Regions from separate parts of the Streptomyces sp. NPDC047028 genome, predicted to be linked through region 1. Evidence: riboswitches for the same ligand, from Rfam matches in the RefSeq annotation. Region 1 holds a riboswitch; the other holds the start of a gene.

Region 1 (7,186 bases):
CGTGCGCCGGTCGGTGCCGAACTTCTTCGCCACCTCGGCCAGTTCGGCCGAGACCAGCTTGCGCAGCTCCGTGTCCGACTCCAGGATCCGGGTCAGCTCCGCGATCTCCGCGGTGAGCCGGTCCTTCTCCGTCTCCAGCTCGATGCGGTCGTACTTGGTGAGCCGGCGCAGCGGCGTGTCGAGGATGTACTGCGTCTGCACGTCGCTCAGCGAGAACCGCTCCATCAGGCGCTGCTTGGCCTGCGCCGAGTTCTCGCTGGACCGGATCAGCCGGATGACCTCGTCGATGTCGACCAGCGCGGTCAGCAGGCCCTCGACCAGGTGCAGCCGGTCCCGGCGCTTGCCGCGGCGGAACTCACTGCGCCGCCGGACCACGTCGAAACGGTGGTCGAGGTAGACCTCCAGCAGCTCCTTCAGGCCCAGCGTGAGCGGCTGGCCGTCCACCAGGGCCACGTTGTTGATGCCGAAGGACTCCTCCATCGGCGTCAGCTTGTACAGCTGCTCCAGGATCGCCTCCGGCACGAAGCCGTTCTTGATCTCGATGACCAGGCGCAGGCCGTGCGCGCGGTCGGTCAGGTCCTTGACGTCGGCGATGCCCTGGACCTTCTTGGCGTTCACCAGGTCCTTGATCTTGGCGATCACCTTCTCCGGGCCCACCGTGAACGGCAGTTCGGTGACCACCAGGCCCTTGCGGCGGGCGGTCACCGTGTCCACCGTGACGGTCGCGCGCATCTTGAACGTGCCCCGGCCCGTCGCGTACGCGTCCCGGATGCCGTCCAGGCCGGCGATCCGGCCGCCGGTGGGCAGGTCCGGGCCAGGGACGTGCTTCATCAGCGCGTCCAGGTCCGCGTTCGGGTGCCTGATCAGGTGCCGGGCGGCCGCGATCACCTCTCGCAGGTTGTGCGGCGGCATGTTCGTCGCCATGCCGACCGCGATACCGGACGAGCCGTTCACCAGCAGGTTCGGGAAGGCGGCCGGCAGGGCCACCGGCTCCTGCTCCTGCCCGTCGTAGTTCGGCGCGAAGTCGACCGTGTCCTCGTCGATCGACTCAGTCATCAGGCTGGTCGCCTCGGCCATCCGGCACTCGGTGTACCGCATGGCGGCCGGCGGGTCGTCGTTGCCCAGGGAGCCGAAGTTGCCGTGGCCGTCGACCAGCGGGACGCGCATCGAGAACGGCTGGGCCATGCGCACCAGCGCGTCGTAGATCGACGCGTCGCCGTGCGGGTGCAGCTTGCCCATGACCTCGCCGACGACACGGGCGCACTTCACGTAGCTCCGGTCGGGGCGCACGCCCATCTCGTTCATCTGGTAGACGATCCGGCGGTGCACCGGCTTGAGACCGTCGCGGGCGTCGGGCAGGGCGCGCGAGTAGATGACCGAGTACGCGTACTCGAGGTAGGAGCCGCGCATCTCGTCCACGACGTCGATGTCGAGGATCTTCTCCTCGTACGAATCGTCGGGCGGCGGGGTCTTCGTGGTGCGGCGGGCCATCGCTGCCGGCTCCTCCTGATCTGGTCGCTCGCCTACGGGGCGCGCACCCTTCGGCTCGCTCGTGCTGAAGCGTGTGACGGTATCTCTGACGGGTGTGACGGGATCTGTCGCGGACCATTGTGGACCTCGGCACTGACAACGCGGGCCGCGACCCGGTGTCAACGGCCGCGCCCGGTGCCCACCGACGCCCAGCGGCCCTCGGCCGCCGGTGCCGCACGGCGCACCGCGGCCGTCCCGCGCCCGCGCCGGAGGCAGGCTACGCGATCCGCTGTGGGCGTACGCCTCGCGGGAACTTCGCCGGGGTCCCGCACGCTTTGCATAAAGTGGCAGGAACGGCAGGAAGACCGCGGTTTTTTCGACCGCCTCCGCTCGCGAAGGGACGTACATGCCCATGGGTCACACGACCACGGCCGAGGCAGGCTCCGGGGGCCTGACAGCGACCGAGCACCGCCTGGCCAACGGTCTGCGCGTGGTGCTCTCCGAGGATCACCTGACCCCGGTGGCGGCGGTGTGCCTCTGGTACGACGTCGGCTCGCGCCACGAAGTCAAGGGGCGTACCGGCCTGGCTCACCTTTTCGAGCACCTGATGTTCCAGGGCTCCGGCCAGGTGAAGGGCAACGGCCACTTCGAACTGGTGCAGGGCGCCGGCGGCTCGCTCAACGGCACCACCAGCTTCGAGCGCACCAACTACTTCGAGACCATGCCCGCCCACCAGCTGGAGCTCGCCCTCTGGCTGGAGGCCGACCGCATGGGCTCCCTGCTCACCGCCCTGGACGACGAGTCCATGGAGAACCAGCGGGACGTCGTCAAGAACGAGCGCCGCCAGCGCTACGACAACGTGCCCTACGGCACCGCGTTCGAGAAGCTGACCGCCCTGGCCTACCCGGACGGCCACCCGTACCACCACACGCCGATCGGCTCGATGGCGGACCTGGACGCGGCCACCCTGGAGGACGCCCGCCAGTTCTTCCGCACCTACTACGCGCCGGGCAACGCGGTCCTCTCCGTGGTCGGCGACATCGACCCCGCGCAGACCCTCGCCTGGGTCGAGAAGTACTTCGGGTCCATCGCCGCCCACGACGGCAAGCCCGCCCCCCGCGACGGCTCGCTGCCGGAGGTCCTCGGCGAGGAGAAGCGCGAGGTCGTCGTCGAGGAGGTCCCCGCGCGCGCCCTGATGGCCGCCTACCGGCTCCCGCACGACGGCACGCGCGGGTCCGACGCCGCCGACCTCGCCCTGACCGTCCTCGGCGGCGGCGAGTCCTCCCGCCTCTACAACCGCCTGGTGCGCCGCGACCGCACGGCCGTCGCCGCCGGCTTCGGCATGCTGCGCCTGGCCGGCGCGCCCTCCCTGGGCTGGCTGGACGTGAAGACCTCCGGTGACGTCGAGGTGCCGGTCATCGAGGCCGCCATCGACGAGGAACTCGCCCGGTTCGCTGCGGAGGGCCCCACTCCGGAGGAGATGGAACGCGCCCAGGCCCAGTTGGAGCGCGAGTGGCTGGACCGGCTCGGCACCGTCGCCGGGCGCGCCGACGAACTGTGCCGGTTCGCGGTGCTGTTCGGCGACCCGCAGCTCGCCCTGACCGCCGTCAACCGCGTACTGGACGTGACCGCCGAGGAGGTCCAGGAGGTCGCCAAGGCCCGGCTGCGCCCCGACAACCGCGCGGTGCTCGTCTACGAGCCGCTGTCCGCCGAATCCGCCGAACACACCGACGACCCGGGCCTGCCCGAGAACCCCGAGTCGGAGGCCACCGTCGAAGCGGGCGCCGACCGGGCCGACCGGAACGACAACGAGGAGACGGGCAAGTGAGCGAGCTCGCCACGATGGACTTCCACCCCCAGCCGCAGCCGGGCGAGGCGAAGCCGTGGGCGTTCCCCGCCCCGGAGCGCGGCGCGCTCGGCAACGGCCTGACAGTGCTGCGCTGCCACCGCCCCGGCCAGCAGGTCGTCGCCGTCGAGGTGCTGCTGGACGCACCCCTGGACGCCGAACCGGCCGGCCTGGACGGCGTGGGCACGATCATGGCGCGGGCCTTCTCCGAGGGCACCGACAAGCACTCCGCCGAGGAGTTCGCCGCCGAACTGGAGCGCGCCGGCGCCACACTCGACGCGCACGCCGACCACCCCGGCGTCCGGCTCAGCCTGGAGGTTCCCGCCTCCCGCCTCGCCAAGGGCCTCGGCCTGCTCGCCGACGCGCTGCGGGCGCCCGCCTTCGCCGAGAGCGAGATCGAGCGGCTGGTCCGCAACCGCCTCGACGAGATCCCGCACGAGCTGGCCAACCCGGCCCGGCGGGCCGCCAAGGAACTCTCCAAGGAGCTGTTCCCGGCCACCTCGCGCATGTCGCGCCCGCGTCAGGGCACCGAGGAGACCGTCGCCAAGATCGACGCCGCAGCGGTCCGCGCCTTCTACGACCGTCACGTGCGGCCCGCGACGGCCACGGCGATCGTGGTCGGCGACCTCACCGGAACGGACCTGGACGCCCTGCTCGGCGACACCCTGGGCGCGTGGACGGGCACCCCGGGCGAACCCCGCCCCGTGCCGCCGGTGACCGCGGACGACACCGGCCGCGCGGTCATCGTCCACCGGCCCGGCGCCGTCCAGACCCAGCTGCTCATCGGCCGGATCGGACCCGACCGGCACGACCGTGTGTGGCCCGCCCAGGTGCTCGGCACCTACTGCCTCGGCGGCACCCTCACCTCCCGCCTGGACCGCGTCCTGCGCGAGGAGAAGGGCTACACCTACGGGGTGCGCGCCTTCGGGCAGGTCCTGCGCGCCGCGCCCGAGGGCACCGGCGCCGCGATGCTCGCCATCAGCGGCTCCGTGGACACCCCGAACACCGGCCCCGCGCTCCAGGACCTGTGGACGGTGCTGCGCACACTCGCGGCGGACGGCCTCACCGACGCCGAGCGCGACGTCGCCGTGCAGAACCTCGTCGGCGTGGCCCCGCTGAAGTACGAGACGGCGGCGGCCGTCGCGGGCACGCTCGCCGACCAGGTCGAGCAGCACCTGCCCGACGACTACCAGGCGACGCTCTACCAGCGGCTCGCCGCCACGGGCACCGTGGAGGCCACCGCGGCCGCCGTGAACGCCTTCCCGGTGGACCGGCTGGTGACCGTCCTCGTCGGCGACGCGACGCAGATCAAGGAGCCGGTCGAGGCGCTCGGCATCGGTGAAGTCACCGTCGTGACGGCCGAGTAGAGCATCTATGCGGGCGGCGCGCCCCGCACGCGCGCGTGGGCCCCTGACGACCGACGGGTCGTCAGGGGCCCACGCCGTTTTCGGCCCGTTCCCCTTGCTCGCCCTCAAATGTCCGAATTGGGGCAGAGGTTGCCTGTCTGCCCTGTGGCATGCGCTACAAAAACCCGGATGCGTTTGGGTATTGAACGCACCTCGCCTTAGCGTCGTCCGGGCTGTTCGTCAGGCAGTGCGCCGCACCCGTGGCACCGGACAGCCATCGCCGAGTCCCCGTACGGCGCGAGCCAGGGGAGCCGGGGACCCACGCAGTCCCTGGGGTGAATCGGACGCCCGCGCGCAGCGAGGGGGTCCGTAGGAGACCTTCCTGCTCCGAACCCGTCAGCTAACCCGGTAGGCGAGAGGGAAGGAAAGGACCAGCCACTTCATGGCGTTCATGTGCGCCACCGGGAAGCACCGCAAGCCCGGCCGGGTCAAGCGCACCACCGCGCAGGCCGCCGGCATCGCCGCCCTCACCACGACCGGTGTCATCGGCACCCTCGCGGCCTCCCCGGCGCTCGCCGCGGAGAGCCCCGTCGAGCAGAGCGGCCTCACCCCGGTCATCACCGTCAGCGACGACGTCGCCCAGCAGATCGACGCACAGGCCGCCGCGCAGAAGGCCGCCGCGGAGCAGAAGGCGGCCGAGGAGGCCGCGGCCAAGGTGGCCGCCGAGAGGGCCAAGGAGGAGCGCGCGGCCCAGGCGCGCGCCGCCCGTGAGGCCGAGCGCAAGCGGCTGAACACCTTCGTCGCCCCGGTCGCGCACTCGTACGTCTCGACGGGCTACAAGGTCGGCGGCACCCTGTGGTCGTCCGGCTCGCACACCGGCATCGACTTCCACGCGGCGAGCGGCACCGCCGTCCACGCGGTCGGTTCCGGCACCGTCGTCTCCACCGGCTGGGGCGGCGCCTACGGCAACCAGATCGTGATCCGGATGGCCGACGGCATGTACACCCAGTACGGCCACCTGTCGTCCATCGGCGTCACGGTGGGCCAGAAGGTCACCCCCGGCCAGCAGATCGCCCTGTCCGGCGCGACCGGCAACGTCACCGGCCCGCATCTGCACTTCGAGGCCCGGACGACCCCCGACTACGGCTCGGACGTCGACCCCATCGCCTACCTGAGCAAGCACGGTGTGCACGTCTGACCCGTCGCGCGGCACCTGCGAAAGCCCCGGCCCACCGGCCGGGGCTTTCGCCGTTCTCCGGGTGCGTGAAGGCGCCGCACACCTCGCTGTCCAAAAGGCATCCATGAATTCCGGCTTCTCGCCGGAAATTCAGGCCGCCTGGCCTAGAGTCGCGGAAAACGCCCGTCGTCGGCGTTTCACGGGGAACAAGGCGGAGGTCGGTCATGCGTATTCCGGCGCATTCGGTGTGCACGGCGATCCGGGACGACATCGTCGCCGGTGTCCACGCGCGTGGCGGCCGGCTCACCGAGGAAGTGCTCGCCCGGCGGTACGGCGTCTCACGCGTCCCCGTCCGGGAGGCCCTGCGCACCCTGGAGGCGGAGGGCTTCGTCGTGACCCGGCGGCACGCGGGCGCGTGCGTGGCCGAGCCGACCGAACAGGAGGCCGCCGACCTGCTGGAGATGCGGCTGCTGCTGGAGCCGCTCGGTGCCGCCCGGGCCGCCCAGCGGCGCACCGCCGCCCATCTGAAGGTGCTGCGCGGCCTGGTCCGGCTCGGCCAGGAGCGGGCGGGCCGGGGCGCCGGCGGCGACCTGCGCCCGCTCGGCGGCTGGTTCCACGACACGCTCGCCCAGGCGTGCGGCAGTCCCTCGCTGGCCTCGACGCTCGTCCGGACGCGGCACAAGATCACCTGGATGTTCGCGGTACGGCCGGCGCCGAATCCCGCCGAGTCCTGGGCGGAGCACGGCGCCATCGTGGACGCGGTGGCGCGCGGCGACGGCGAACGCGCGCGGGCGCTCACGGCGGCGCACACCCAGCGGACGGCGGCGGCGCACCAGTTGCGGCCCGCCCGGCTCACCGGACCCGCCGGCCGCGTGAGGGATTCGCAACGTGCCGTAAACACTCCGGGTCCGCGGAATTAACACCGACGGGGTATACGGAATTCCGCGCGAAAAGGCGGAGCCGGATGTCCGGCCAATAAACAGCGCAGCCGCGCCACCCCGTAAAGGGTGACGCGGCCGCGGTGTTTCGCGGGTGCCGCGCTCAGACGGTCTCGGGCAGTTCCTCGAGGCCCTCGGCGACCAGCTTGGCCAGCCGGTCCAGGGCCGCGTCCGCGCCCTCGGCTTCGGAGGCCAGGACGATCTCCTCGCCGCCCTGGGCGCCGAGGCCGAGGACGGCCAGCATGGAGGCCGCGTTGACGGGGTTGCCGTCGGCCTTGGCGATCGTCACCGGGATACCTGCGGCCGTGGCGGCCCGGACGAAGATGGAAGCGGGGCGGGCGTGGAGGCCCTCGGCCCAGCCGACGTTGACGCGGCGCTCAGCCATGTGATGCTGCCCTTCGGTGTTCAG
Region 2 (7,186 bases), on a different contig from region 1:
CGGCGGCTACGTCCCGGTCGGCGCCACCCTCGGCACGGACGAGATCTTCAAGAAGGTCTACTCGTCCATGGACCGCGTGCTCGTCCACTCGGCGAGCTTCGGCTCCAACGCCCAGGCGATGGCGTGCGGGCTCGCCGTGCTGTCGGTGATGGAGAACGAGCAGATCGTCGCGGGTGTGCGCAGGACCGGAGAGCTGCTCAAGTCCCGCCTCACCGCGCTGATCGACACCTACGAACTGCTCGCCGACGTCCGCGGCCGGGGTCTGATGATCGGCATCGAGTTCGGCCGGCCCAGCTCACTGAAACTGCGCAGCCGCTGGACCATGCTCCAGGCCGCCCGCAAGGGCCTGTTCGCCCAGATGGTGGTCGTCCCCCTGCTCCAGCGGCACCGCGTCCTCACCCAGGTCTCCGGCGACCACCTGGAGGTGATCAAGCTCATCCCGCCGCTGATCATCGACGAGGCCGATGTCGACCGCTTCGTCACCGCCTTCACCGCCGTGATGGACGACGCCCACAACGGCGGCACCCTGATGTGGGACTTCGGCAAGACCCTGATCAGACAGGCGGTCGCCAACCGCTGAGCCGGCGACCCGGGCCCGCGCCCCGTACCGACCCCGTGGGGCGCGGGGCGCGGGTGTTCCGGGACACCGGTCAGTAGTACCGGGACCCGGCGAACAGGACGACGGGCCAGGCGAAGCCGGTCACACCCAGGACGGTCCCGGTGGTGGCCATCCACATCCGGCCGACGCCACGCTGTGCGGAGTAGATACCCGAGAGGCCGAAGGCGAAGGCGAGTGCCCCGCAGATGAGCATCACGGGCAACAGCCCGAAGAAGAGCCAGGGACACAGGCCCGCCGAGGCCGCGAGGCCCAGTCCGAGCGAGGTGGGGCCGAACAGGACGGCAGGCGACTCGACTCCGTCCCGTGCGGTGCTTCCTGACATGCGCTCCCCTTTTTTTGAACGTGTTCAAAATTTGGGCCGAGCTTAGCAGGCGCTGCGCAGGGCGGGATCGGACTGGCAGGGGTTTGCCTCACAGGCAAGAAATTTGCCGATAGGGCAAGGCTCGGGCTGAATGGAGGCATGAACGCCTCAGACGCGGGCCGACCGGAACAGCCGGGCGGCGAGCTGTCCGCCGTAGCCCCGCAGTTGCGCGCCCTGCGGCGGCGTGCCGGCCTCACCCTGGAGGCCGCGGCGCAGGCCGCCGGGCTCTCGCCCGCGCATCTGTCGCGGCTGGAGACCGGGCGGCGGCAGCCCTCGCTGCCGATGCTGCTCGGGCTCGCCCGCATCTACGGTACGACGGTCGCCGAACTCCTCGGCGAGGCCCCCGCCGACCGGGACGCCGTCCTGCGCGGCGCCGACATGGAACCGACCCGGGCGGGCGGCTGGACCTACGTCCAGGCCGGAGCCCCCGGGCGCGGCATGCAGGCGCTGCGCGTCCAGGTCCCCTACGGCACCCAGGGGGACGTCGTTCGCGTCCACCCGGGCGAGGAGTGGCTGTACGTCCTGAGAGGCCGGCTCCGGCTGCGCCTCGGCGACAGCGCGCACCTGCTCGCACCCGGCGACAGCGCGCACTTCGACTCACTCACCCCGCACCGCCTCGCCGCCGAGGACCACGACGGCGTCGAGCTGCTGTTCGTCCACACCCTGCTGCAGAGCCCCACGGCAACGCTGTGCCTGGGCCCGCCGACCGGAGAGCTGCCATGAGCGACTACGAGGAGAAGTTCCCCCGATCCGTGTGGATCCGGCTGATCATCTACATCGCCGTCGGTCATCTCCTGGCCGCGTTCCTGTACCTGCTGTTCACGTTGGGCGCCAAGAGCTGAGATCAGACGGCGGCTGCTCAGTCCAGCAGGCGCTCGCGCAGCCGCTCCCTGGTGGGCGCGGTGAGCCCGAGGCCCTCCTCCAGATAGGTCTCGGTCCCGCCCCACCGCTCCTCGATGCTGTCGAAGGCCGCCGCCAGGTACTCGGCGCGCGCCTCGAACAGCGGGCTGAGCAGCTCCATCACCTCGGGGGTGTACGCCGTCTCGGCGCTGCCGCTGCGGTGGACCTTGTAGCGGCGGTGCCTGGCGTTGGACTCCAGGTAATCGGCGACGATCCCCTCGCGCTCCACACCCACGGCGAGCAGCGTCACGGCTATCGAGATGCCCGCGCGGTCCTTGCCGGCCGCGCAGTGCATCAGCGCGGGGACGCTGTCCTCGGCGAGCGCGTGCAGCACCCGGGAGTGCTCGGCGGTGCGGTCCCTGACGATCTGCCGGTAGGAGGCGATCATCCGGCCGGCCGCCTTGCCGTCGGCGAGGATCCCGCGCAGCTGGTCGAGGTCGCCGTCGCGGACCATCTTCCAGAACTCCGCGCCGTCCGCCGGGTCGCTCAGCGGAAGGTTCACGTTGCGCACCCCGGGGAGCGCGACGTCCGGCCCCTCCAGCTTCTGGTCGGCGGCGTTGCGGAAGTCGAAGACCGTGTGCAGGCCCAGCGAGGCGAGGAACGCGGCGTCCTCGGAGGTCGCGTGGGCGAGGTGCCCGCTGCGGAACAGCACGCCGTGGCGCACCCGCCGTCCGTCCCGCGCCGGCAGTCCGCCGACGTCGCGGAAGTTACGGACTCCGGCCAGCTCGGGCTCGGTCGACGGGACCTGCTGCGTCACGGGGGCTCCTCCCGGTCGGCGCCGCCGGCGCGGCTCGCCGACGGGCACCCGTCGACGATACGACATCGATTTCCTCGGGCAATGAGTTGTCCACAGGCATTGTCAGGGCGTACCTCACACCCGATGATGTTCGGGATTGATCGGTCCTGTTGACACCTGTGAGGTCTTGATGACGGAGATGGCGGAGATGGTGGAGATCGCCGAGCACGGCCGTACGTGGTTCCTGTCCGGCCCCGGCAGCAGCTATGCCCTCCACCTCACGGAGGCGGACGAGCTGCTCCACCTGCACTGGGGCCCGCGCATCGCCCTCGCCGACGCCGAGGCCCTGGCGGCGGACCCGCTGCCCGCGTACCGCCCCTTCGAGTCTCCGCTGGACGGCCGCGAGGAGTACCCCGTCGAGGGCGGCCCCCGCTTCACCCGCCCCGCCCTGTCCGTCCGCACCGGGGAGCGGCGCGGCACCGAGTGGCGCTTCGTGTCGTACGAGACGGACGACGACGTGCTGCGGCTGCGCTTCGACGACGACGGGCTCGCGATCACCCTCCACTACCGGATGCGCGGCGACGTCGTCGAGCGCTGGGTCGCCCTGCACAACGGCGGCCCCGAGCCCGTGGAGCTGCTGCGCGCCGACGCCGCCGCCTGGACCCTGCCCGACCGCGAGGGCTGGAGGCTCTCCCAGCTGCACGGCCGCTGGGCCGCCGAGTCCCTGCTCACCGGCGCGCTCCTCACCCACGGCGAGAAGGTCATCGGCAGCCGCCGCGGCCACACCGGACACCAGCACCTGCCCTGGGTCGCCCTCGACACCGACGCCACCGAGGAGCGCGGCGAGGTCTACGGCTGCGCCCTCGGCTGGTCCGGCTCCTGGCGGATCGCTGTCGCCCAGCTACCGGACGCGCGCGTGCAGATCACCGGCGGCGCCGGCCACGACGACTCCGGTCTGCTGCTCCTGGAGCCGGGCCGCTCGTACACCACCCCGGTCTTCGCCGGCCTGTGGAGCGACGGCGGCTTCGGCGGGGCCAGCCGCACCTGGCACGCCTACCAGCGCGCGCACGTGATCCCGGACGCGGACCGGGACCGGCCGGTGCTGTTCAACTCCTGGGAGGCCACCTTCTTCGACATCTCCGAGGAGCAGCAGGCCGCGCTCGCCCGGCGGGCCGCCGCCATCGGCGTCGAGCTGTTCGTCGTGGACGACGGCTGGTTCGGCGCCCGCACCAGCGACCGGGCCGGACTCGGCGACTGGACGCCCAACTCCGACCGCTTCCCGCACGGCCTGAAGCCCCTCGCCGACCAGGTGCACGGCCTCGGCATGCAGTTCGGCATCTGGGTCGAACCCGAGATGGTCAACCCGGACAGCGACCTCTATCGCGCACACCCCGACTGGGTGCAGTACCAACCGGGGCGAAAGCGGACGGAATTCCGCAATCAGCTCGTCCTCAACCTGGCCCGCGAGGATGTCCAGGAGTACCTGTGGGAGCAGCTGCACACTCTGCTCTCCAGCGCACCCGTCGACTATGTGAAGTGGGACTTCAACCGCTGCTTCACCGACGCCGGCTGGCCGGGGGAGCCGTATCCGCAGCGCCTGTGGACCGACCACACCCACGCCCTGTACGCCCTGCTGGACCGGCTGCGCGCCGCGCACCCCGAGGTCGCCTTCGAGTCCTGCTCGGGCGGCGGCGGCCGGATCGACCTGGGGGTGCTGAGCCGTACCGACCAGGTGTGGACCTCCGACAACACCGACCCGCTGGACCGGCTCGCCATCCAGTACGGGTTCAGCCAGGTCCACCCCGCCCGGGTCATGGCCGCCTGGGTCACCGACAGCCCGAACACCCAGCTCAACGGCCGGGTGAGCAGCCTGCGTTTCCGGTTCGTCAGTGCCATGGCGGGAGTCCTCGGCGTCGGCGGCGACCTCACCGGGTGGAGTGAGGAGGAGCTGACCGAGGCCCGCGCCTGGGTGGACCTCTACAAGGAGATCCGGCCCGTCGTCCAGCACGGCGACCTGTACCGGCTGCGCCCACCGGCGGGCGGCCTCAGCGCCGTCCAGTACGTCCTCGGCGACGAGACCGTGGTGCTCGCCTGGCTCCAGTCGCAGCGTTACGGCCAACCGGTCCCGGCCCTGCGGCTGCGCGGACTCGACCCGGCCGCGTCGTACGAATGCCGTGAAACGGGCGAAGTGCACCGAGGTGCCGTCCTCCTGCACCACGGGCTGCGGACCCGGCTGCGCGGCGATCTCGATGCGACGGTTCTCCGCCTGCGTCGCATCTGAGCCTTCTGTCCGAATTTACGGCTTCGTTCCAACTCGCTGTGGAATAGGGGGAGGTGGGTGTGGCGTGCGTGAGGAGCGTCATAGTGGTGACCGACCGTCGCACGTCATGCTCACGTAATGTCCGGGCGCCCGGCGGCAATTGAGGCGAGCGAGAGCGCGGACATGCACGCACGGTGACCGCGCTTTCAGGTATCCGATCATCCGAAACGGCGGAGGCGGGAACCGGCTCCTTGTCGCAGTGCGTCCCGCTCGCTTACGTTCGCCACCAATTCCGGACGGAACGCCGAATCCTGCCGCCGCCCGGAGTCCCCACACACATGACCCGTGTACGGCAGGAGCGGGGGACCCACCAGGTACGACTGCCTGTCCCGGTCTCCGCGACAGGCTCGGGGTGAAGCCGCGCACCGCGCGGCCGGGCAGCTCCAGCCCGAACCCGACAGCTCACCTCGCAGGCGCCGGAGAGGAATGCGCCATGCCCGCGAAGGGTAAGCACCGTCGTCCCAAGACCCAGCGTCTGACCCGCTCCATCGCCGTCGCCGGAACCGGCGGCGCCGCCCTCGCCCTGCCGCTCGTCGGGGCCGCCGGAGCCCACGCCGCCACCCCGCAGTCCGGTTCCGCGCACGTCGCCCAGTCCCTCCCGGCCGCCAAGGACACGGCGACGAAGGCGACCGCCGCGAAGCCGGCGGCCGCGCACCGCGCTCCGGGCGTCCGCACCTACACGGTGAAGTCCGGCGACTGCCTGGCGAAGATAGCCGACGCCCATGACGTCCGCGGCGGCTGGCACCGGCTCTACGACGACAACCGGCAGGTCGTCGGCGACGACCCGTCGCTGATCCACCCCGGCCTGAAGCTCACGCTCGGCAAGCGCGCGACGGCGACACACCACCCGTCCTCCGACGCGCACTCCACGACGCCGTCCACCCACCCGTCCAAGCCGCAGACACAGACACAGTCGAAGCCGCAGACCCCGCCCACGGCCACCACCCCCTCCACCGGCTTCACGCTCCCGGTGACCGGCGCCACCATCGGCACCGGCTACCACGTGGCGGGCAGCATGTGGTCCAGCGGCTACCACACCGGCGTCGACTTCGTCGTCCCGACCGGCACCACCGTCAAGTCCGTCGCCGCCGGCACGGTCGTCTCCGCGGGCTGGGGCGGCGCGTACGGCAACCAGGTCGTCGTCAAGCTGAACGACGGCCACTACGCCCAGTACGCCCACCTCTCCCAGCTCTCCGTCTCCGCCGGGCAGAGCGTGACGGAGGGACAGCAGCTCGGCCTGTCCGGCGCGACCGGCAACGTGACCGGACCGCACCTGCACTTCGAGATCCGGACCACCCCGGACTACGGCTCGGACATCGACCCCGTCGCCTACCTCCGCCAGCACGGGGTCACCGTCGGCTGACCCGGAGTATTCCTGAATGGCAAATGAATAAGCAGTGGGACTTCTCACCGTCCGTCAACCCCCGCCTACGGTCGCGTAAGTCACATCCGAAGGTGAATCATGGTCCGACGTGGCAGACGATTCGAAGAGTGACAACACATCGGTGATCGGGTCGATCGGGTCGTACGTGGCGGTGGGGGACAGCTTCACCGAGGGCGTCGGCGACCCGGGGCCCGACGGGGCGTTCGTCGGCTGGGCCGACCGGTTCGCGGTCCTGCTCGCCGACCGGCGGCCCGAGGGAGACTTCCGGTACAGCAACCTCGCGGTGCGCGGGAAGCTGCTCGACCAGATCGTGGCGGACCAGGTCCCCAAGGCGCTCGAACTCGCCCCGGACCTGGTCTCCTTCTGCGCCGGCGGCAACGACATCATTCGCCCCGGCACCGACCCGGACGAGGTCGCCGAACGCTTCGAGCGGTCCGTGTCCCGGCTGGCCGAGGCGGCGGGCACGGTCCTCGTGACGACCGGTTTCGACACGCGTGGCGTCCCGGTGCTCAAGCACCTGCGGGGCAAGATCGCCACGTACAACGGGCACGTGCGGGCCGTCGCCGACCGGTACGGCTGCCCGGTGCTCGACCTGTGGTCCCTGAAGTCCGTGCAGGACCGCCGGGCGTGGGACGACGACCGGCTCCACCTGTCGGCCGAGGGCCACACCCGCGTGGCCCTGCGCGCCGGCCAGGCCCTCGGCCTGAAGATCCCGGCCGACCCCGAGCAGCCCTGGCCGCCCCTGCCGCCCCGCGGCACGCTGGAGGTCCGCCGCGACGACGTGCACTGGGCCCGCGAGTACCTCGTCCCGTGGATCGGCCGCCGGCTGCGCGGCGAGTCCTCCGGCGACCACGTCACGGCGAAGG

What was found. A riboswitch is a leader RNA that binds a small molecule or an ion and turns the genes downstream of it on or off. The one in region 1 is predicted to bind cyclic di-AMP.
Positions count from the first base shown of each region.
Region 2: linked by a shared signal. The riboswitch ahead of ABZ854_RS23865 (LysM peptidoglycan-binding domain-containing M23 family metallopeptidase) and the one ahead of ABZ854_RS16040 (M23 family metallopeptidase) in region 1 are both predicted to bind cyclic di-AMP.

Region 1 covers NZ_JBEYVS010000015.1:114,481-121,666, reverse strand. The annotation lists gene ABZ854_RS16055 (DNA topoisomerase IV subunit A) at 1-1,491, opposite strand, end outside; gene ABZ854_RS16050 (pitrilysin family protein) at 1,877-3,298, shown strand; gene ABZ854_RS16045 (pitrilysin family protein) at 3,295-4,683, shown strand; cyclic di-AMP (ydaO/yuaA leader) riboswitch at 4,931-5,092, shown strand; gene ABZ854_RS16040 (M23 family metallopeptidase) at 5,105-5,860, shown strand; gene ABZ854_RS16035 (GntR family transcriptional regulator) at 6,064-6,759, shown strand; gene ABZ854_RS16030 (HPr family phosphocarrier protein) at 6,881-7,162, opposite strand.
Region 2 covers NZ_JBEYVS010000027.1:110,568-117,753, reverse strand. The annotation lists gene ABZ854_RS23895 (aspartate aminotransferase family protein) at 1-580, shown strand, start outside; gene ABZ854_RS23890 (hypothetical protein) at 651-941, opposite strand; gene ABZ854_RS23885 (XRE family transcriptional regulator) at 1,080-1,703, shown strand; gene ABZ854_RS23880 (DUF6126 family protein) at 1,700-1,822, shown strand; gene ABZ854_RS23875 (tyrosine-protein phosphatase) at 1,840-2,637, opposite strand; gene ABZ854_RS23870 (alpha-galactosidase) at 2,825-4,897, shown strand; cyclic di-AMP (ydaO/yuaA leader) riboswitch at 5,169-5,365, shown strand; gene ABZ854_RS23865 (LysM peptidoglycan-binding domain-containing M23 family metallopeptidase) at 5,370-6,299, shown strand; gene ABZ854_RS23860 (SGNH/GDSL hydrolase family protein) at 6,409-7,186, shown strand, end outside.